DNA from 3 places in the Arthrobacter sp. B2I5 genome. Region 1 is predicted to be linked to each of the others. Evidence: riboswitches for the same ligand, from Rfam matches in the RefSeq annotation. Region 1 holds a riboswitch; each other region holds the start of a gene.

Region 1 (6,662 bases):
GACAACGCTGAGGCCCACTGCATTTCAGGGGGACTCAACCTATAAATCCGATGGCCACGTGCAGGACATTGGGTTTTGCTGCTGTAGCCGAACGGCGGCGCCGAGCACTTAGCGAAGGGGAGCCATCATGGCACATTCGCAGTTCGATCTCTTTCTCAACGAAGCCACCTACCCCGACCACGCCTCAGGTTCCAGCCTGGACCGTGACCGCCTCTACGGGCTGTACACCAGCTGGTGCTTCATCAACCAGCAGTCGCCCGGCACCGAGGACAGCTTCTGGTCAGCCATGAAGCACCGGATTTCGCCCCGCCGCAACGGCCTTCGCATGAAGGGTCCTGCCGCTGCCGACTACATCCTTACCAGCTACCCCGGACTGGTCTGAGCCCTCCCGGTTTTAGCACAAGGCCACCGGACAACCAGTGGTACCTGATTAAATGCTGTGGCACACCGTGCCGCAGCATTTTTCATGCCCGCCCTGGCTGGAAACAGGGCGGCAGCCCGGGCTGGCCCGGCGCTAGGTAGGGATGATCCGGAACAGGAACCTGGTGCGGACCATCACCCAGAGCAGCGCCAGGACCACGGCGTAGGCGGCGGTGTTCAGGAAGATGCTTTGCTGCTGCAGCGCCGGAATATTGGCCACGACGGCGATCAGCACCACGTGCATGATGAACACGTAAAGCGTGGCCCGGCCCAGCGGAACCAGGAACCAGCCCAGGAGCCGCTCCACCGGTTTCCAGTAGGCGCTGAGGAACGCGTAGGACGCCACCACCAGGACCAGGACGTTGAGCAGGCGGCCCGGGGCCAGGTATGTGCGGGAGAAGAAGGCGTCGTACATGGCCCGGTAGGAGGCGTCCGGCAGGAGCGCCAGGCGGACATCGTAGCTGTTGGCCAGGTACGGGTTGCCCCAGGACAGGAAGGCCAGCGCGAATGCGGCCGCGGTGCACGCAACTACCGCCCAAGTGTGCCGGGACAGCCACGCCGTGATGCTGCGCCGGTGGTAACCCGCAACCAGCCCGAGCACGAACAGCACCTGCCACACCAGCAGCGGGAAGGAGTCCTCGAACTGCGAGGGCAGGATCCGGAACCGGGTCACGGCCCCCACCGCATATACGCTGAGCGTCGCAACCAGCACCCAGATGGCCTTGCCGCGGTTCAGCGCCGCGAGGATCAGCGGACTGGCCAGCAAAAGCACCACATAGAGCCCCATGACATTGAACTGCCAGGGCCCGAACTGCAGCAGCACGATGGCCGGGAGCACCTGGGGCGGGACGGGGAACTGGAACAGCGATGACATGCCGGCGTACAGGTCATAGGTCCGGCCGGATCCGGTATGCCCGGCTCCACCGGTTCCCTGGTCAACGAATGTGGTCAGGGCCTCGGTATGGAAGAACGGGAGCAGGGACAGGAGGAAGACGCCGATCAGAACAGCCAGTGCCGTCAGGTAGAGCTTGCCGGCGCGGCGCGTGGTGAGGTCCACTACCCGTCCGAAGTCCTCCTTGGCCTTGGGCCCGTACACCATGCCCACCACCAGGCCGGAGAACAGGACGAACAGTTCCGCGCCGGACACGAAGCCCACGGCCTCCTGGGTGAGCAGCTGGAACAGCGAGGCCATGCCCAGGTGGTTCACCACCACAAAGACGATGGCCACTCCGCGCAGCAGATCCACGCGCGAATCCCGGGTGGAGGGATCCCGGTAGCTCCAGGCCGTGGCAGCGTCGATCCGGCGGGGAATCTGCCACAGGGCCGCCAGGAGGATCACCATGGCGGCAGCGACAGACCAGGCGGCGGCCCCCGGGAGGGTGTTGGCCCTGACGTACGTGCTTCCTGAGGCCACGTCGGAGACGGGACCGGTAACGATTGGTGCTGCCTTCAGTCTCTCCAGGGCCGCTTTGGCGATCTCCGGCTGTCCCGTAAGCAGCCAGCTGATGCTTGCCACGCCGGTATCCCTGGTGCTGGTGCGCTCGTCCCAGACCACGGCGGCAGTCCCGGCAAAACCGGAGGACGTGGCAGTTGTTACCACCTGGTCCCACCAGCCGGTTTTGATCTCCGCCTCGGACGCCCCGCCCGAGGCCGGGCTGTAGAAGGCCGCGGTCTGAAGCAGGAAGGGCTTCCTGTGCCCTTCCGAATAGGTGCCGTAGAAGTTCTCATTGCCGGAATCCGTCAGCATCTCCTGGAGTTCGCCGGCCCGCGGCGCGGTGTTGACGGCGGCACCTCCGGCGGTGTCATCGTGATAAGCAGCCAGCCCCACCCAGTCCACGGCGTCATCGCCCGGGTAGTACGGCGCGTAGGCGCTGTCGCTTCCGTCCCAGGCCCCGTCACCGTTCGTGTCCAGGAGGGTAAAGCCCTCGCTTCCCGGCTGCGGCGCATCCCGGTTGCGGTCGAAGGGGTAGTCCTTGCCCAGGTAAGGCGCCCACACCATGGCGGCCGGGCCGCCGTCGTACTTCCTGAACGCTGCCGCAACCGCCTGGAAGGCCTCACGGTAGGCGGCAGGCTGTTGGCCCCAGGACACCCAGCTTGAGTTCATGTCCGGGGCAAACCGGATCAGCAGCTGCCCCTTGAAGCCGGCGGCGAGGCCGCGCACCTGCTTGGCGAACGCTTCTGCCTCGGGTGCGCCGAGCTGATCCAGCGGCACCGATGGCTTTACCGTGAGCAGGGCGTGGGTGCCTTCGGCTCCGGCCTGCTGAAGGAAGCCATCGATGTCATTCCGTTCGGAATCGCGGTACGGAATGGTGATGTCGTGGCCGAAGACGGCCGGGCGGGCGCCCAGCCTGCCGCTGAAGCCTGCGGCGGTGTCCTCGCCCCATTCGAGCACGGCACCAAGCCAGGGCTTTCCCTTCTCCGGTGCAGCCTCCGCCGCATGCGACGGAGCAGCGGCCAGCAGGACCATGAGCCCAATGAGGGCCGCGGCCAGAAACGCGCAGATCGGGTGCCGATGGTTCCGGCGGGTTGCGGCGTGGTGGTGCGATGTGACTGCACGCATGGTGAGAAGCCCCCCGGTACTCATTGCCCTGATGACGCCGGCGGCGCCCCGGTAAGAACTTTATCGGCCCGGCGGCTGCTGACAGCGCGCGGCAGGCGGCCCACCTGCGGTGATGTCCGCCGTCGGACCGTCCCCGGGCGCTGCAACTTCCCTCGGCGCAGCTCAATTACGGAACATGACGACGGCGGCCGTGCGGCCCGGCGCGGCAGGTGTTACGTTTTTGGGGAGTAATGAGTACCGGTGTGAAGCCCTGACTGGCCGGTCGGCAACCCTCCCTTTCGCGGCGGGGTGCCTCAGGTGAGTACTCGGCATATCGACCGATTCGAGCTGCAAGCGTGAAAGAAGGAGATCCGTCGTGTCCGACGCACCCGCCCCTGACGAAAAATTGTCCTACCGCCTGATCACAGGCCCGGACGACCGCTCCTTCTGCGAACGGATCTCGGCTGCGCTGGCTGACGGTTACGTCCTGCACGGCAGCCCGGCAGCCACCTTCAACGGCAGCAGTGTCATCGTGGCGCAGGCAGTGGTCCTTCCGGCAGCAATCGCCTCCGCCGACGCAGCGGTGGCCACCGCGGTGGATCAGCTGGACGCAGACTTTGAGGGCGAGTTCGACGGCGAGGGCCACGCATGAGCTACGCGGGAGATCTCACGCCCCAGGAAGCATGGGCAAAGCTGGAGCAGGGAGCCATCCTGGTGGACGTCCGCACCGAGGGCGAATGGGCCCACATCGGCATCCCGGACACCAAGGCCACGGACAACGATCCCCTCTTCATCCAGTGGACCTTCCCCGGCGGCATCCCCAACCCAGACTTCGTGAAGGACCTCAAGGAGCAGGCGCCGGAGGACCCGTCCGCTGAACTGGTGTTCCTGTGCCGGTCCGGCGCCCGTTCGGTTGCCGCTGCCACCGCCGCCACACAGGCCGGTTTCACCTCCTACAACGTGCTGGAGGGCTTTGAAGGCGAGCCGGACCGCTACGGTGAGCGCACCGTCAACGGCTGGAAGAACCGCGGCCTGCCCACCAACCTCGGAAAGAACTAAGTGAGCTTCAATCAAGACGCCCCGGGATGGAGCCCTGACACCCAGGCTGTCCGCGGCGGGCTGGACCGCACCAACTTCCAGGAAACGTCCGAGGCCATCTTCCTGAACTCCGGCTTCGTCTACGAATCCGCTGCAGCAGCTGAACGGGCCTTCACCGGCGAGGACGAGCGCTTTGTCTATTCGCGCTACGGCAACCCTTCCGTGGCCACGTTCCAGGAGCGGCTGCGCCTGCTGGAAGGCACCGAAGCGTGCTTTGCGACGGCGTCGGGCATGTCCGCGGTGTTCACCGCCCTGGGTGCCCTGCTGGCTGCCGGGGACCGGGTGGTGGCCGCCCGTTCGCTCTTCGGGTCCTGCTTTGTGATCCTGAACGAGATCCTCCCGCGGTGGGGCGTGGAGACCGTCTTCGTGGATGGTCCGGACCTGGACCAGTGGCGCGAGGCCCTCTCCCAGCCCACTACCGCCGTCTTCTTCGAATCCCCGTCCAACCCCATGCAGGAGATCGTGGACATCGCCGCGGTCAGCGAGCTTGCGCACGCCGCCGGGGCCACCGTGGTGGCGGACAACGTCTTTGCCACTCCCCTGCTGCAGCGCTGCGGCGACCTGGGCGCGGACGTGATCGTCTACTCGGGAACTAAGCACATCGACGGCCAGGGCAGGGTGATGGGCGGCGCCATCCTGGGCACGAAGGAGTTCATCGACGGCCCGGTGAAGCAGCTGATGCGCCACACCGGGCCGGCACTCTCCGCGTTCAACGCCTGGGTTCTCACTAAGGGCCTGGAGACCATGAGCCTGCGGGTAAGCCATTCCGCTGCCACCGCCCTGCGGCTCGCGGAGTGGCTGGAGGAACAGCCCGCCGTGAGCTGGGTGAAGTATCCGCTGCTCAAATCCCACCCTCAGTATGAGCTGGCCGCAAGGCAGATGAGCGCCGGCGGTACCGTCCTCACCCTTGAGCTCGCCTCCACCGGCGGGCGCTCCGGCAAGGAAGCGGCCTTCGCGCTGCTGGACGGGCTGCGGATCATTGACATCTCCAACAACCTCGGCGATTCCAAGTCCCTGATCACGCACCCTGCCACCACCACGCACCGCGCCATGGGGCCGGAGGGACGTGCCGCCATTGGCCTCACTGACGGTGTGGTCCGGCTTTCCGTGGGCCTTGAGGATGTTGACGATTTGATCGGCGACCTGGAACAGGCCCTGAAGCAGGTCTAGCCGGGCCGGGAATGGTCCGTCCCGATTTCCAGCTGGACCTGCACACTGTCACCGTCCTTGAGGTGCGCCTTGTCCCTGATTTCCTTTTTGACGGGGAGCAGGTAGGACGCGCTTTTGCTGTCGCGGAACAGCGACGTCTGCCACGCGTGGCCGTCCACCTTGGCCTGCACTTTAATGGAGCCGAATGCCTTGCTGGCCCCTGCCGTTAGAGCGCGGATGTCATCCGCCACCTCTGGCGGCAGGGTCAGGAAGTGCCAGCCGGCTTCGCCTGGGTACAGCCGGAGTTCGGTTTTGAAGGAATACGACGGCGTCACGCGCCGAGTATGGCACGCCGCCCCCGCACGTGCCACAGATTTCGCCGCTGCAGCTATGAGACGGGCACAAGTTTCAGGGCCTTTCCAGACGGCGGGCTTCGCGCCCTCATATTGTCAGACCCCCGTTGGAAGATGCTCTTATGGGAATCAGCAGCGGTGGCGGGGTGGTTTTGGAGGGCGTTCATGCCTCCGTTGCCGCCCTCGACGCGCTTGCTGCTGAGGATAATTTCCTGGCCGCCGGGGTTGGTGCTGACGTAGACGTTTTGCAGCGGCGGTACGAGCTCCGGCTGGAACGGCTGGAGGTGGTGAAGCGGCTGGAGGCGCAGCTCGCCGCGGTCAAGGCACGCGATGCTGCGGAGTGCGTTGGGTTCCAGCACGCGATGCTTGCCCCGGACGCGCCGGTGCACGAACGCACCTACGTAGAGATGTCAGCGGTGGAGGAGATCGCCGGGGTCCTGACCATCAGTTCCGGAGCGGCCGGGGCGTTCGTGGAGCAGTCCCGGCAGGTGTGTTCCCTGCCGCCGCTGATGGACGCGCTGTCTGCGGGTGCCTTGTCCTGGCAGCACGCGAAAGTTGTAGCGGACGAGACCGAAGGCCTCACCCCGGACAGTGCCGCCGCATTAGTAGCCCACTTCTTCAGCCCCGATGCCCCCAACCCGGCCCGCGGCGCGGCGCCCGGCCAACTGGTGCCGTCCCGGTTCCGGGTGAGGGTCCGCGGCTGGCGGGAACGCCACCACCCCGAAAGCCTGCAGAAGCGCCACGCGAAGGGTGTGGCGGACCGGCGGATGGAATACACTCCGGACCGGGACGGCATGGCCTGGATCTCCCTCCGCCTCCCCGGCGACACCGCGTGCGCCATCTGGAACCGCACCACCGCCACCGCCCGCGGCCTCCAAGGCCCCAACGAACCCCGCACCCTCACCCAGCTCCGCCCCGACATCGCAGCATCCCTGCTCCTCGGCACCGGAACCACTGCGGGCCAGGCCAACGGAAGCACCGCCACCGCTGACACCGCCGCGGGCTCCGGAAGCGCGCCGGGTGCAGGCAGCCCGACCGGCTCGGCGGGCCTCACCCAGATAGGCAAGGTCCCCACCCCGCGGGCCGACGTGCTGGTCATGGTG
Region 2 (6,662 bases), 2.8 Mb from region 1:
CCGACAACCTGGACCAGTGGCGCGCCGCCGTCCAGCCCAACACCAAGCTTTTCTTTGGCGAAGTGGTGTCCAATCCCCGCCAGGACGTCCTGGATATCGAAGGCATCTCCGAGGTGGCCCACCAGGCAGGCGTGCCGCTGATCGTGGACAACACCCTGTCCACCCCGTACCTGATCCGTCCGCTCGAGTGGGGCGCCGACATCGTGATCCATTCCGCCACTAAATACCTTGGCGGTCACGGCACGGCGATTGCCGGCGTCATTGTCGATTCCGGAAAATTCGACTTCAGCGAGGATCCTGAACGGTTCCCCGGCTTCAACACCCCGGACCCCACTTATAACGGCCTGGTCTACGCGCGGGACCTCGGAGAAGGCGGCGCCCTCGGGGCCAACCTGTCCTACATTCTCAAGGCCCGCGTCCAGCTGCTGCGCGATCTCGGCTCGGCCGTGTCCCCTTTCAACGCCTTCCTGATCTCCCAGGGCCTGGAAACACTGAGCCTGCGGGTGGAGCGCCACGTTGCCAACGCCACGGAAGTGGCGCGCTGGCTGGAAGGAAGGGACGACGTCGAATCCGTCGCCTACGCGGGGCTGCCCTCCAGCCCCTGGTACGAACGTGGCCGCAAGTACGGGCCCAAGGGGACGGGTGCCGTGGTGGCTTTCAACCTGGCCGGCGGGGCGGAGGCGGGCAAGCGCTTCGTCGACGCCCTTGAACTGCACTCCCACGTTGCGAACATCGGCGACGTCCGCTCCCTGGTCATCCACCCGGCGTCGACCACCCACAGCCAGCTTTCGCCGGAGCAGCAGGCAGTGGCAGGGGTGACCCCGGGACTGGTCCGGCTGTCCGTTGGCCTGGAGCACATCGATGACATTCTGGCTGACCTGGAAGCGGGCTTCCGCGCAGCCAAGGGCGCTGCGGCATAAGACAACAGCCGGGGCTGCAGTGAGTGCCGCCGGCAAGCCGGGAAGTCACAACCAGTCACACTCTTGGCTTGGAACGGGGGGTGTTTCGTACACTCGAACCAGGTCATGAGTGCCAGTGACAGCCCCGGCTTGCTGGCCGGCAACCCTCCATCCGCGGTGGGGTGCCCCGGGTGAGGACCTGGCCTGCCGGTCAAATGACGGCGGGCAAGCGCGTAGAAGAGGTCTTGCCATGACGGTTACCGTCGCCCGAACCACCATCCCCGAACACGGAATCGTCCGCTACGCCTCCATTGGGGGACTGCAACTTGAAGCCGGCGGCTACCTCCCGGACGTCACGCTGGCCTACGAAACCTGGGGCACGCTTAACGCGGACGGCAGCAACGCCGTCCTGATTGAGCATGCCCTGACCGGAAGCACCCACGTGACCCGTGGCGACACCGACGAGGAAGGCTGGTGGGAACAGCTGGCCGGTCCCGGCGCGCCCGTGGACACGGACAGGTTCTTCGTGGTGTCCATCAACATTGTTGGCGGCTGCTACGGATCAACGGGCCCGTCGTCGGCCGCCCCGGACGGATCCCCCTGGGGCTCCCGTTTCCCGCTCGTCACCCTGCGGGACAGCACGGTGGCGGAGGCCCGGCTGGCAGACCAGTTGGGCATCAAGAGCTGGTTCGCCGTCCTGGGCGGCTCCATGGGCGGCGCCCGTGCCCTGGAATGGGCCGTGACCTACCCGGAGAGGGTGCAGCGCTGTGCCGTCATCGCCGTGGGGGCCGCAAGCACAGCCGAGCAGATCGCCTTCGCGCAGGCCCAGACGCTGGCCATCCGGCAGGATCCGAATTTCAACGGCGGCGACTACTACGGCGGTCCCAGCCCGGAAGACGGCCTGGCCCTTGCCCGGCGCATCGCCCACATCACGTACCGCTCCGCAGCCGAGCTGGAAGGCCGCTTCGGCCGGTCACCGCAGGCGACCGAGTCGCCCCTGAAGGGCGAAGTCCTGGCCGCCCGGGGCCGCTACCAGGTGGAAAGCTACCTGGACCACCAGGGCAACAAGCTCGTGAAGCGCTTCGACGCGAACAGCTACATTGCCCTGACCGAAGCGTTGATGAGCCACGATATCTGCCGGGGCCGGGGGAGCCTCGCAGAGACGTTGGCCAGGTCAACTGCACGCTTCCTCGTTGCCGCCGTCGACTCCGACCGGCTCTATTTTCCGTCCCAATCCCATGAACTGGCCCAGGCCCTGCCCGGGGATGTCGAGGTGCACGTCATCCGGGCCCCGATCGGGCACGACGGGTTCCTGACCGAAATCGGCCAGCTGGGCAGCCAGCTGAGGGGCACCTTCCTGGCCTGAGGCCCCGCATGTGCATTCCTGCAGATGCCTTCTGCACTAATCGGCGTTGAGGTTGCACGGCAGGCAGACCATACTCAATCGAATCCGGCGTTCGTGGTGTGCATCACATCCGGCCGCCATTGACTGGTCCCCGTGGTGTCGACGACGACGCTGAAGGAGTTCACATGAGTACGGAAAGCTCCGCCGCAAGGCGTACAGAGGAAACCGACGTCAAGGCCTCAGGCCTCAAGAAGGTGGTGACGGCCTCCATGGCCGGAACCGTCGTGGAGTGGTACGAGTTCTTCCTCTACGCATCCGCCGCCACGCTGGTGTTCGGAAAGGCCTTCTTCCCCAACGCCGGCACCGAACTGGACGGCATCATCGCCGCCTTCCTCACCTACGCAGTCGGCTTCGTGGCCCGCCCCATCGGCGGGATCGTCTTTGGCCACTTCGGCGACAAGTTCGGCCGGAAGCAGCTACTGCAGCTGAGCATCATCCTGGTGGGCGTCTCCACCTTCCTCATGGGCTGCCTGCCCACCTTCCAGCAGATCGGCTACTGGGCTCCCACCCTGCTGGTGGTGCTCCGGTTTGCCCAGGGCTTTGCCGTCGGCGGGGAGTGGGGCGGCGCCGTCCTCCTCGTGGCCGAGCACAGCCCCAGCAAGTCCCGCGGATTCTGGGCCAGCTGGCCGCAGTCTGCAGTGCCGCTCGGAAACCTGCTGGCCACGGCCGTGCTGTTCATCCTGTCCTCCACGCTGACCCAGGACGCCTTCCTGGGATGGGGCTGGCGCGTGGCGTTCTGGCTGTCCGCGGTGATCGTCCTGATCGGCTACTACATCCGGACCAAAGTCAACGACGCACCCATCTTCCTGGAGGCCCGCAAGGAGGTCGAGGCCGGCCACAAGGGCTACGGTGTGGCCGAAGTTTTCCGGCGCTACCCCCGCGGCGTGTTCACCGCCATGGGCCTGCGCTTCGCGGAAAACATCCTGTACTACCTGGTGGTCACGTTCTCCATCACCTACCTGAAGACCGTGGTGCAGGCCGACACCACCCGCATCCTGCTCCTGCTGCTCCTGGCCCACGCCGTGCACTTCGCGGTGGTGCCCATGGTCGGCAAGCTGTCGGACCGCTTTGGCCGTAAACCCGTCTACATGGCCGGCGCCGTCATGGGTGCCACCTGGGGCTTCTTCGCCTTCCCCATGATGGATACCAAGAACGATGCCATCATCCTTGCCGCCATCATGATCGGGCTGGTGTTCCACGCCTTCATGTACGCAGGTCAGCCTGCCATCATGGCGGAAATGTTCCCCACGCGGATGCGGTACTCCGGGGTGTCCCTGGGCTACCAGGTGACCTCGATCGTGGCCGGTTCGCTGGCTCCGATCATCGCCGCCTCGCTCCTGGGCACCTACAAGTCCTCCGTCCCCGTGGCCGTCTACCTGCTGATCGCCTGCGCCATTACCGCCGTCGCGGTCTTCTTCCTGAAGGAAACCCGCGGCATCTCGCTGCACGACGTGGACGCCGCCGACGCCCAGGGCACCGCCGACCTCCTTGCCGCCAACAAGAAGTAGCAGGTTCCCATGAAAGCCGCCGTCCTATACTCCACCGTTCCGGCCCCCACCCCGGGGGCCGGACCCGGGAAACGGACCTACTCCGATGCCGGCCCGCTGCTGGTGCAGGAACTGGAGCAGCCGGAGCCGCGGGCCGGTGAGCTTGGTGTTGCCATCACCTACTCCAGCCTGTGCCATTCGGACCTCTCGGTGGTGGACGGTTCCCGCGTCCGGCCGCTTCCCATGGCCCTGGGCCACGAGGCCGTGGGGCGGGTGGTGTCCGTCGGCGAAGCTGTGGCCGACGTGGCGGTGGGCGACCACGTGGTGCTGGTCTTCGTGCCCAGCTGCGGGAAATGCCGGGCCTGCCTGTCCGGCCGGCCGGCCCTATGCCACCGCGCAGCGGAGGTCAACGGCTCCGGAGACCTGCTGCACGGGCCGGCCCTGCTGCGGACGCCGGCGGGGGAGCGCATCAACCACCACCTGGGCGTCTCGGCCTTTGCCGACTACGCGGTAGTCGCCCGGGAATCGGTGGTGGTGATTGACGACGACGTCCCGGACACGGTTGCCGCGATGTTTGGTTGCGCCGTGCTCACCGGAATGGGTGCGGTGTTCAACACAGCCGGAGTCGGTCCCGACCAGTCCGTGGCAGTGTTCGGGCTCGGCGCGGTGGGCCTGTCCGCCGTCATGGCAGCGCGCCTTGCGGGGGCAGCCAGCGTGATTGCCATTGATCCAAACCAGGGCAAGCACCAGCTGGCCCGCGACGCCGGGGCCACGTCGGTGGGAACTCCGGAGGACGCGGCCCGGCTGATTGCGGAAGCCTCCGGTGACGGCGTGGACGTTGCCATCGAGGCCGTGGGCTCGGCGGGCGTCATTGCCTCCTGCCTGGAGCAGGTTACCCGGGGAGGTGCCGTGGTCTCGGTGGGCCTGCCCCATCCGTCCGCCCAGTTGACGGTACCCGCCCTGCAGTTTGCCGGAGCGGGAAAACGGCTGCTGGGCTCCTACATGGGGGATGCCGTGCCCTCCCGCGACATCCCGAAATACCTCGGATTCTGGCGGGAGGGCAGGCTCCTCGTTGAGTTGCTGCACACGGACACGCGGCCACTGAGTGAGATCAACGAGGGCCTTGATGCGCTGGCATCCGGGCAGGTGGTGCGGCGGCTCTTCCAGGCCTGAGCCCTTCGAGGCCGGCCTAACCTGCCAGCAGCCCGGCGCGCTCCTTCATCTCCTCTTTGAGTGCCCCGATCACGGCCTGCACTGGGGCCGAGCGGAGCGACTCCGGGCGGGCAACGGCCCAGATAGGGAGCTGCCGCTCGAAGTCGGCGGCCAGGACGGGAACAAAATGGTCGGATTCCGCCACCATGAAGTTGGGCAGCAGCCCAATGCCCGCGCCCTGCCGTACCGCCTCCACCTGGGCGAACACGCTGGTGGCCTGGAAGCTTGTCCTGGGCACGGGAAGCTCCGATGACCAGCGCGGCCCCAGCTCCGCCACCTGGAGTGCGGACTCCACGTAAGAGACAAACCCGTGCTGCCCTACGTCGTCGAGCCTTTCCGGCAGGCCATTCCGGGCGGCATAGGCGGAACTGGCGTAAAGGCGCAGGTAGTAGTTGCTCAGGAAGATGGTCTGTGCGCTGGTGACCTCGGCCCGTCCCACCACAATTTCCAGGTCCACTCCCGACCGGTTTTGGCTGACTTTCCGGGTGGCGCTGAGCATTTCAACGTTCAGTTGCGGGTTCTGCTGCTGGAGCCGCACCAGCGACGGGGCCACGAAGACGGCCCCCACGCCGTCCGTCGTGGCGACGCGGACCAGGCCGGCCAGGGCACTCTGGTCCTGGCTGATCAGGCCGGACAGCGAGCCCAGCGTGGCCTCGATTGTCTCTGCCGCCTCCACCGCGGCGGCGCCGAGCTGCGTCAGTTCCCAGCCGTGCGGGCTCCGTTCCAGGGTGCGGCCGCCCAGCTGCTTGTCCAGGGCGAGGATGCGTCGGGAAATGGTGGTGTGGGTTGTCCCCAGTGTTTCCGCCACGGCGTTGAAGCGGCCCAGGCGTGCAACCGTCAGCAGGATGAGCAGGTCGTCGGGGCTGGGCAACCGTCTGGGGTCCACGCCGGTCCTTCCATCGATGTGCAGCAATGCACATGGTCTCTGTAATTTTTCCCCTTGATTGCACTCTAACAGGGTGTGATCGTTGACACAGACATGCCGGCAGCAAGGCTGGAATGGAAGCAAAGGAGCTTACGCATGGCAGTTATCGGTTGGATCGGCCTGGGCAACATGGGCGGCCACATGTCCGTGAACCTGGTGAAGGCCGGGCACGATGTCCGCGGTTTCGACCTCAATCCCACCGCCCTGGCAGCGGCTGAGGCAGGCGGCGTCAAACGGACCGCCAGCATCGCCGAAGCGGTGGACGGTGCAGACGCCGTGTTCACCATGCTGCCAAAGGGTGAACATGCCCGCGCGGTGTACCTGGGTGCGGACGGCGTGCTGGCGCACGCGGACACCCGCACGCTGCTGGTTGACTCCTCCACGATCGACGTCGCCTCGGCGCAGGAACTGCACGGCGCCGCTGCTGCCGCCGGCTTCCGCTTCGTGGACGCCCCGGTGTCGGGCGGAATGAGCGGGGCCGAGGCAGGAACCCTCACGTTCATGGTGGGCGGCGAAGAGGGCGCGGTGGCGGACGCCACGGGCTACTTTGGCCCCATGGCGGCCAACATCATCCCCACCGGCGGCGCCACCACCGGGCAGGCCGCGAAGATCTGCAACAACCTGATGCTCTTCATCAACCTCGCCTCCACCGCAGAGGGTGCAGTGCTCGCAGACCGGCTGGGCCTGGACAAGCAGGTCTTCTGGAACATTGCCTCGGTCTCCTCGGGTGACTC
Region 3 (6,662 bases), 1.3 Mb from region 1:
TGCCGCCAGGGCATCGCACCAGTGCCACGCCTGGGCAACGGTGACGACGTCGAAGCGGGCGTCGGGCAGGCCTGTCGCCTCGGCAGTCCCCGGCACGGCCGTGGCGGCCGGATAGTGTTCAGTGAGCTGGGCGAGCATGTCCGCGGAGGGGTCCACGGCAGTGACGTGCAGTCCCATGTCCAGCAGCAAAGCGGTGAACTTTCCGGTTCCGGCGCCTACGTCGAGGGCATCGTGGGCATCGGCGGGCACCAGCCACCGGGCCACCTCTTCCGGGTAGCCGGGCCGGACGCGCTGGTAGTGCCTGCCGCCGTCCTGGAAGCTCTGCCCCAGTTCCCTGCGCCGTCCGTGATCAAGCTTGGGGCCACCCCGAACCACGCGTGGCCTCCTTCACCTGGCATCCTGCGGTACCTTTCGAATTTACCGCATCCTCCCGGCCGCCGGATCGATCGCCTGGGCGGCAGGGGTTGGGCGGGGTGTCAGTCGTCGATGCAGGGCGCGGCGCCGGCGGTGCCCGGGGTGTTGGGTGCCCAGTGCGGGTAGGTGCGGGTGTCATTGGCGGGCACCCAGCGGCCGGCGTCCACCACGTAATCCCAGCCCAGACCGTTGCTCCGCAGGGCGCGGATGCCGGCGAGCAGGCGTTCGGCGTCCTCCAGGCGTGAACCGACACCGAAGCTGGCGCGGAGGGAACCGGACGGCAGGCCCAGGCGCTTGAGCAGGGGATGGGCGCAGAATCGGCCGTCCCGCAGTCCCACCCCGTGCTCTGCCGAGAGGTAGGCCGCCACCAGTCCGGCGTCGTAGCCCTCAACGGAGAAGTTGACCACGCCGATGGTGTCCGTTTCGGGGTTGGTGTCCTTGAAGATCTGGTGGACGGTGACGCCGTCGATCCCCTGCAGGCCCTCCACCAGGAAGGAACGGATGGCGGACTCGTGGGCATGCCAGCGTTCCTGGTCCAAGCCTGCAATCACCTGGGTGGCGCGGGCCAGTGTGGCGGCTCCGAGGACGTTCGGTGAGCCCCCCTCATGGCGCGCCGGCCCGGTGGCCCAGCTGACGCCGTCGAGCCTGGCTTCCTTGACCGCGCCGCCGCCTGCGAGGTGCGGGACGCCGGCGTCCAGCCAGTCCGGGCGTCCCACCAGGACGCCGGCGCCGAAGGGCGCGTACAGCTTGTGGCCGGAGAAGGCGAGGTAGTCGACGTCGTCCGCGCTGATGTCCACGCGGCGGTGCGGGGCGAGCTGGGCGGCATCCACCACAATCCGTGCGCCGTGCTCATGGGCCAGCGCGGCCAGGGCACGGATGGGCAGGATTTCGCCGGTGACGTTGGAGGCTCCGGTGACCGCAAGCAGGCTGACGCCGCCCTGTGCAAGTTCGGCCCGAAGAGCCTCCAGGGTGCCGGTGATGGTGTCCGCGGCGACGATGCTGCGGTGCGGGACACCCTGCCACGGCAGGAGGTTGGCGTGGTGTTCGATGTCCAGGTAGAGCACTTCGCCGTCGTGCCGGCCGTCCGTTACCGGCAGGCAACCGGCCAGCAGGTTCAGTGAATCCGTGGTGTTGCGCGTGAAGATGACCGAATCATCCGCGCGGCCGCCGACGAAATCCCTGACGATGCTGCGCGCGTTCTCATACACGGAGGTGCTGATCTGGGATGCGTATCCTGCCCCGCGGTGGACGCTCGCGTAGTAGGGGAGGATCTCGTTAAGGTAGGCCGACACCACGGACAACGCCGGGGCGGAGGCGCCGTAATCGAGGTTGGCGTACCGCACGTGGCCGCCGGAAATCAGCGGTGCCTGGATTTCAGCGCCGGTGACGGCGGCGAGCGGCCGGCCGGCCGCGGCGCGGCGTCCGTTGGGGACGGCGGCTTCGGCAATGACGGGCTGGGGGGAGACGGTGGCAGTTGTCACAGAGACCTCACTTGATGACAGGACTCCGCCATGGGGGAATCCGCGCTTGCCGCATCCGCTCCGGACCGGCCTGGTCGTCACCCGGGGCACCCCACCGCGAATGGAGGGTTGCCGGCCAGCAAACCGGGGTTTTGCGCTGGCACTCGTGACCTGCCTAAAAGCGTAGGACATGGGGCGGCCAGGATTGAAGCCGCGGCGATTGTTAAGGCGTTTATTACGTGCAGCCGAATAAACGACGCCGGACACCTCCCCAGGAAGGTGTCCGGCGTCGCATTATTCGCTTTTTTGCGGAAAGGGCGTCAGCTACAGCAGGTCGTCCAAATACGGGTTCAGGCGGTGCAGGACCTCCGAGTGCAGGATTGAGTTCGTGGCCAGGGCGTTTCCGCCGAACGGGCCGTCCTCGCCTTCCAGGGACGTGAACCGGCCGCCGGCCTCCACCACGATCGGCACCAGGGCCGCCATGTCATAGAGGTTCAGCTCCGGTTCGCAGGCGATGTCCACCGAGCCTTCGGCCACCATGCAGTACGCACCAGAAATCGCCGTAGGCCCGGGTCCGCCAGACATCCTCGGTCAGGCCGAGGAACTCGTCAAGGTTTCCGCGTTCCTTCCAGCCGCCCAGGCTGGAGTACGAGAGGGAGGCATCGGAAAGCTTTGACACGTCGGAGACGCGGAGCCGGGTGGCGGCGGCAAGGGACCTTCCCATGTACGCGCCCATGCCTTTCGCCGCCCACCAGCGCTTGCCAAGGGCCGGGGCACTGACCACACCCACCACCGGCTCGCCCTCATCCACGAGGGCGATCAGCGTGGCCCACACCGGAACGCCGCGGACAAAGTTCTTGGTCCCGTCAATGGGATCGATGATCCAGCGCCGCGAACCGTGGCCGGTGCTCCCGAATTCCTCGCCCAGGACGGCGTCGCGGGGGCGGGAACGGGAGAGCTGGCCGCGGATGGCTTCCTCGGCGGCCTTGTCCGCGTCGGTGACCGGCGTCAGGTCCGGCTTGGTCTCAACGTGGAGGTCCAGGGCCTTGAAGCGGCTCATCGTCTGGTCATCCACGGAGTCGGCCAGGACATGGGCCAGGCGCAGGTCATCGTTGTAGCTCGAAGCGGGTTGGATCATGGTTCCAAACTACCGTCTGCAAACGGTTCTGCCGGGAGAACGCGTCAGTTGACGCTGCCGAGCTCCTTGGTTTCCTGTGCTTCCATCCGTGGATCCGCACCCAGCAGCCGCCGCAGGGACGCCAGACGGGCAGCCCCGGTGGGACCTGCGTGTCCGCCCGCCACCCAGTCGTCAAGGCCGCAGTCCACCGCGGCTGCCGTGTGCTTGCAGCCGCGTTCGCAGTTTTCGATGCCGGGGGAGAGGTCCGGGAAGGAACGCAGGATCCGGTCCGGGTCCACGTGCGCCAGGCCGAAGGAGCGGATGCCGGGGGTGTCGATGATCCAGCTGCCGGGCGGCGCATCCGCCAGCCGCAAGGCAAGGGCGGACGACGACGTGTGGCGGCCGCGTCCGGTCACGGCGTTCACTCCGCCGGTGGCCCGCTCGGCGCCGGTCAGCGCGTTCACCATGGTGGACTTCCCAACACCGGAGTGACCCAGCATCACGGTGACCTTGCCGTCCAGGTGGTCACGGAGGGCAGCCACCGCCGCGCTGTCCAGCCGCGCCGAGAGGCCGTCATCGGACCGGGCGTCGATGCCCGATGCCTGCGCATCGGCTGTCCGGCTGATGATGACCGGGAAGTCCAGGTGGGTGTAGTTGGAAAGGAGTTCCGCGGGGTCTTTGACGTCGGCCTTGGTGACCAGCAGGATTGGCTCGATCCCTGCGTCGTAGGCGGCCACCAGTGCGCGGTCGATGAATCCCGTGCGGGGCTCCGGGTTGGCCGCGGCCACCACGATCACCAGTTGGTCCGCGTTGGCCACCACCGCCCGTTCAATGGGGTCGGTGTCGTCGGCGCTGCGGCGCAGGAGAGTGTGGCGGTCCTGGATCTTCACCAGCCGGGCCAACGTGTTCGGTGCGCCGGACACGTCCCCCACCAGTGACACGAAATCGCCTGCAACCACTGGCGAGCGGCGCAGTTCCCGGGCGCGCGCGGCAATGACAACGCGCTCGTTCTCCGAGTCCTCGTCCACCACTGCGGTATACCGGCCGCGGTCCACCGTGATGATCCGTCCGGTCACGGCGTCGTCATGGCTGGGGCGGTCCTTGGTGCGTGGCCGGGAACCCTTCTTGCTGGGACGGATGCGGACGTCCGATTCGTCCCAGGAACCAGTGCTACGCGCCACTGACGCGCCCTTCCGGTCCGGCTGCGAACCCCGCTTCCTGGGCCAGCATGCCGGCCCACAGCTGTGGGAAGTCCGGCATGGTCTTGGCGGTGGTGCCGATGTCCTCCACCTGGACGCCCTCCACCGCGAGTCCCAGGATGGCACCCGCCGTGGCCATGCGGTGGTCCGCGTAGCTGTGCACGACGCCGGCATGCAGCGGGGCGGGCCGGATCACCAGGCCGTCGCTGGTTTCCTCGGCGTCGCCGCCGAGCCGGTTGATCTCCGCCACCAGGGCCGCGAGCCGGTCCGTCTCATGCCCCCGCAGGTGGGCGATCCCGCTGAGCCGGGAAGGTCCGGAGGCAAGGGCGCACAGGGCTGCCACCGTCGGTGCCAGTTCACTGGTGTCCGCGAAGTCACCGCCCTTGATCTCCGCGCCGCCGGTGACGGTCAGGACGCCGTCAGCCAGGGTCACCGTGGCGCCCATGCTGGCCAGGATTGCGCGCCAAAGGTCTCCCACCTGCTGGGTTTCCGCCGGCCAGTTGGGAATCCGGACCGTCCCCCGCGAGGCAAGGGCCGCCGCAAGGAATGGCCCGGCGTTGGACAGGTCCTGTTCGATCCGCTGGTCGAAGGCGCGGATGGGACCCGGCGCCACCACCCAGTGGTTGGGGACGGAATCATCCACTGACACGCCGGCGCCGCGCAGGACGGCCACCGTCATGTTGATGTGGTCCAGGCTGGGGACCGGCTTGCCCACGTGTTCCAGGTGCAGGCCCTCGTCGAACCGCGCCCCTACCAGGAGGAGAGCGGAGACGAACTGCGACGAGGCACTGGCGTCGATCACCAGGTGGCCGCCGCGGACTGCGCCGCTGCCGTCCACCGTGAAGGGAAGCGACGACGGCGCGCTGCCGTCCTCGGCGGATACGGCCACGCCCAGGGCCTTGAGGGCCTCGATGATGGTTCCCATGGGCCGCTTACGGGCGTGGGGGTCGCCGTCGAATACGCTGGCTCCCTTGCGGAGCGCCGCCAGCGGCGGGACGAACCGCATGACGGTGCCGGCGAGTCCGCAGTCGATCCTGGCCAGGGAGGCGGGCGCTGCCGCCGGCAGCGGTACCACCTCCAGGTCAGGCCCAAAAGCGCCGTCCCCGGGCACTTCGGTGATGACGGCACCGAGCTGCCGGAGCGCGTCGACCATGAGCGCCGAGTCCCTCGAATGCAGGGGCGCGCGCAGCCGGGACGGGCCGTCCGCGAGGGCCGCCAGGACCAGGTACCTGTTGGTCAGGGATTTGGATCCGGGCACCGTCACGGTGGCGTCAACGGGCCGCGATGCGAAAGGCGCGGCCCAATGGTGGACAGGTGTTCCGGAGCCGTCCCGGGTGGCAGCTGCTGCGGTCATTCGTGCTTATGCTCCCGTGGCGTGTTCGACGGCGCGGCGCACGGCCTTGTCCGCCTTGTTCAGCTTCTTGGTGGTGGTTTTGCGGGCGTCGGCTGCCAGGTGCGATGCATTCCTGCGGGCATCGGCCGCCAGGTGCTCGGCGCGCCAGGCCAGGCCGGGCTTCCCCGCGGTGTCCACGGAAGCGAGCAGGGCGCCGCCGCTCAGCGAGAGGTTCTTGAGCAGCTGGTTCCGGCGGCCTTCGCGCCCTTCCTTGCTGCTGATGTCCGCACTGCGCCACTCAACAAAGGTGTTCAGGAGCGAAATCACCGTCAACAGACCGGCCGAGAGCCGGGAGAACTTGCCAAGGCCGAACAGGACGCCGGCACCCACCTGCGTGCCGCCGATAACCCGGGCAAGGGTCTTTTCGTTCGCCTGGAACGGGAGCGCTGCTGCGGCCTTGCGCAGCAGCGGTGAGAGCTGCTGTGCCGTGTCGTCGGCGTTCCTGAGCTTATCCAGTCCGGCAAGAACGAAACTGGAGGCAAGCATGGGCCGTGCGAGGGTGCGGACAAAGGGCATGGATTTCCTCCTGGATGGACGAGCCGCGGCGAGCGGCGGAGTCGGTCCTAGTCTTGCACTTTTGGGGAATATTTGCCCGTGGGAGCAGGTTATGGCAAACGGGTCCGTGACATGGGGCCCGACGATCATTCACCCGATACAGAGCGGAGTTGGCCCTTGGGGAAGGTGTTGGACGGAACCAGACAGGCGGGCCCGGTGGCAGTGGACAAGCTGGCCTCAGAGCCCCCGGAGTACGGCATGCCCCGGGCAGGGAGCCTGACAGTAGACTTGAAGGCAATGAACACCCTGGATCCGGCCGTTGCGGCCATGTATGAGGCTACCCCCGGCGAAGTGAACGGGAAGGCCGGCTCCGCGCCTGTGCCTGCGGGAAAAGCAGGCGCTGATTCGGTGACCGCTGCTGCGGACACCGAGGACAGTACCCTGGACGTCTCCAAAGAGAGCGACGAACAACGCCGCCTTCGTTTTGAGCGGGACGCCATGCAGTACGTCGACCAGCTGTATTCCGCTGCCATGCGCATGGCGCGGAACCCGTCCGACGCCGAAGACCTGGTGCAGGAGGCCTA

The links. A riboswitch is a leader RNA that binds a small molecule or an ion and turns the genes downstream of it on or off. The one in region 1 is predicted to bind S-adenosylmethionine.
Region 2: another riboswitch for S-adenosylmethionine. It lies ahead of QFZ60_RS13790 (homoserine O-acetyltransferase); the one in region 1 lies ahead of QFZ60_RS00565 (DUF1737 domain-containing protein).
Region 3: another riboswitch for S-adenosylmethionine. It lies ahead of QFZ60_RS06700 (aminotransferase class V-fold PLP-dependent enzyme); the one in region 1 lies ahead of QFZ60_RS00565 (DUF1737 domain-containing protein).

What each region holds. Positions count from the first base shown of each region.
Region 1 covers NZ_JAUSYF010000001.1:129,812-136,473, reverse strand. The annotation lists gene QFZ60_RS00575 (hypothetical protein) at 128-382, shown strand; gene opgC (OpgC domain-containing protein) at 515-2,980, opposite strand; SAM riboswitch class IV at 3,207-3,322, shown strand; gene QFZ60_RS00565 (DUF1737 domain-containing protein) at 3,336-3,611, shown strand; gene QFZ60_RS00560 (rhodanese-like domain-containing protein) at 3,608-4,018, shown strand; gene QFZ60_RS00555 (O-succinylhomoserine sulfhydrylase) at 4,019-5,227, shown strand; gene QFZ60_RS00550 (DUF1905 domain-containing protein) at 5,224-5,541, opposite strand; gene QFZ60_RS00545 (HNH endonuclease signature motif containing protein) at 5,682-6,662, shown strand, end outside.
Region 2 covers NZ_JAUSYF010000001.1:2,925,640-2,932,301, reverse strand. The annotation lists gene QFZ60_RS13795 (bifunctional o-acetylhomoserine/o-acetylserine sulfhydrylase) at 1-920, shown strand, start outside; SAM riboswitch class IV at 1,022-1,137, shown strand; gene QFZ60_RS13790 (homoserine O-acetyltransferase) at 1,150-2,265, shown strand; gene QFZ60_RS13785 (MFS transporter) at 2,430-3,812, shown strand; gene QFZ60_RS13780 (zinc-binding dehydrogenase) at 3,822-4,964, shown strand; gene QFZ60_RS13775 (LysR family transcriptional regulator) at 4,981-5,889, opposite strand; gene mmsB (3-hydroxyisobutyrate dehydrogenase) at 6,025-6,662, shown strand, end outside.
Region 3 covers NZ_JAUSYF010000001.1:1,410,074-1,416,735, forward strand. The annotation lists gene QFZ60_RS06695 (class I SAM-dependent methyltransferase) at 1-375, opposite strand, end outside; gene QFZ60_RS06700 (aminotransferase class V-fold PLP-dependent enzyme) at 477-1,895, opposite strand; SAM riboswitch class IV at 1,933-2,046, opposite strand; partial or broken gene hisN (histidinol-phosphatase) at 2,199-3,012, opposite strand; gene QFZ60_RS06710 (ribosome small subunit-dependent GTPase A) at 3,057-4,172, opposite strand; gene aroA (3-phosphoshikimate 1-carboxyvinyltransferase) at 4,162-5,544, opposite strand; gene QFZ60_RS06720 (DoxX family protein) at 5,551-6,099, opposite strand; gene QFZ60_RS06725 (sigma-70 family RNA polymerase sigma factor) at 6,376-6,662, shown strand, end outside.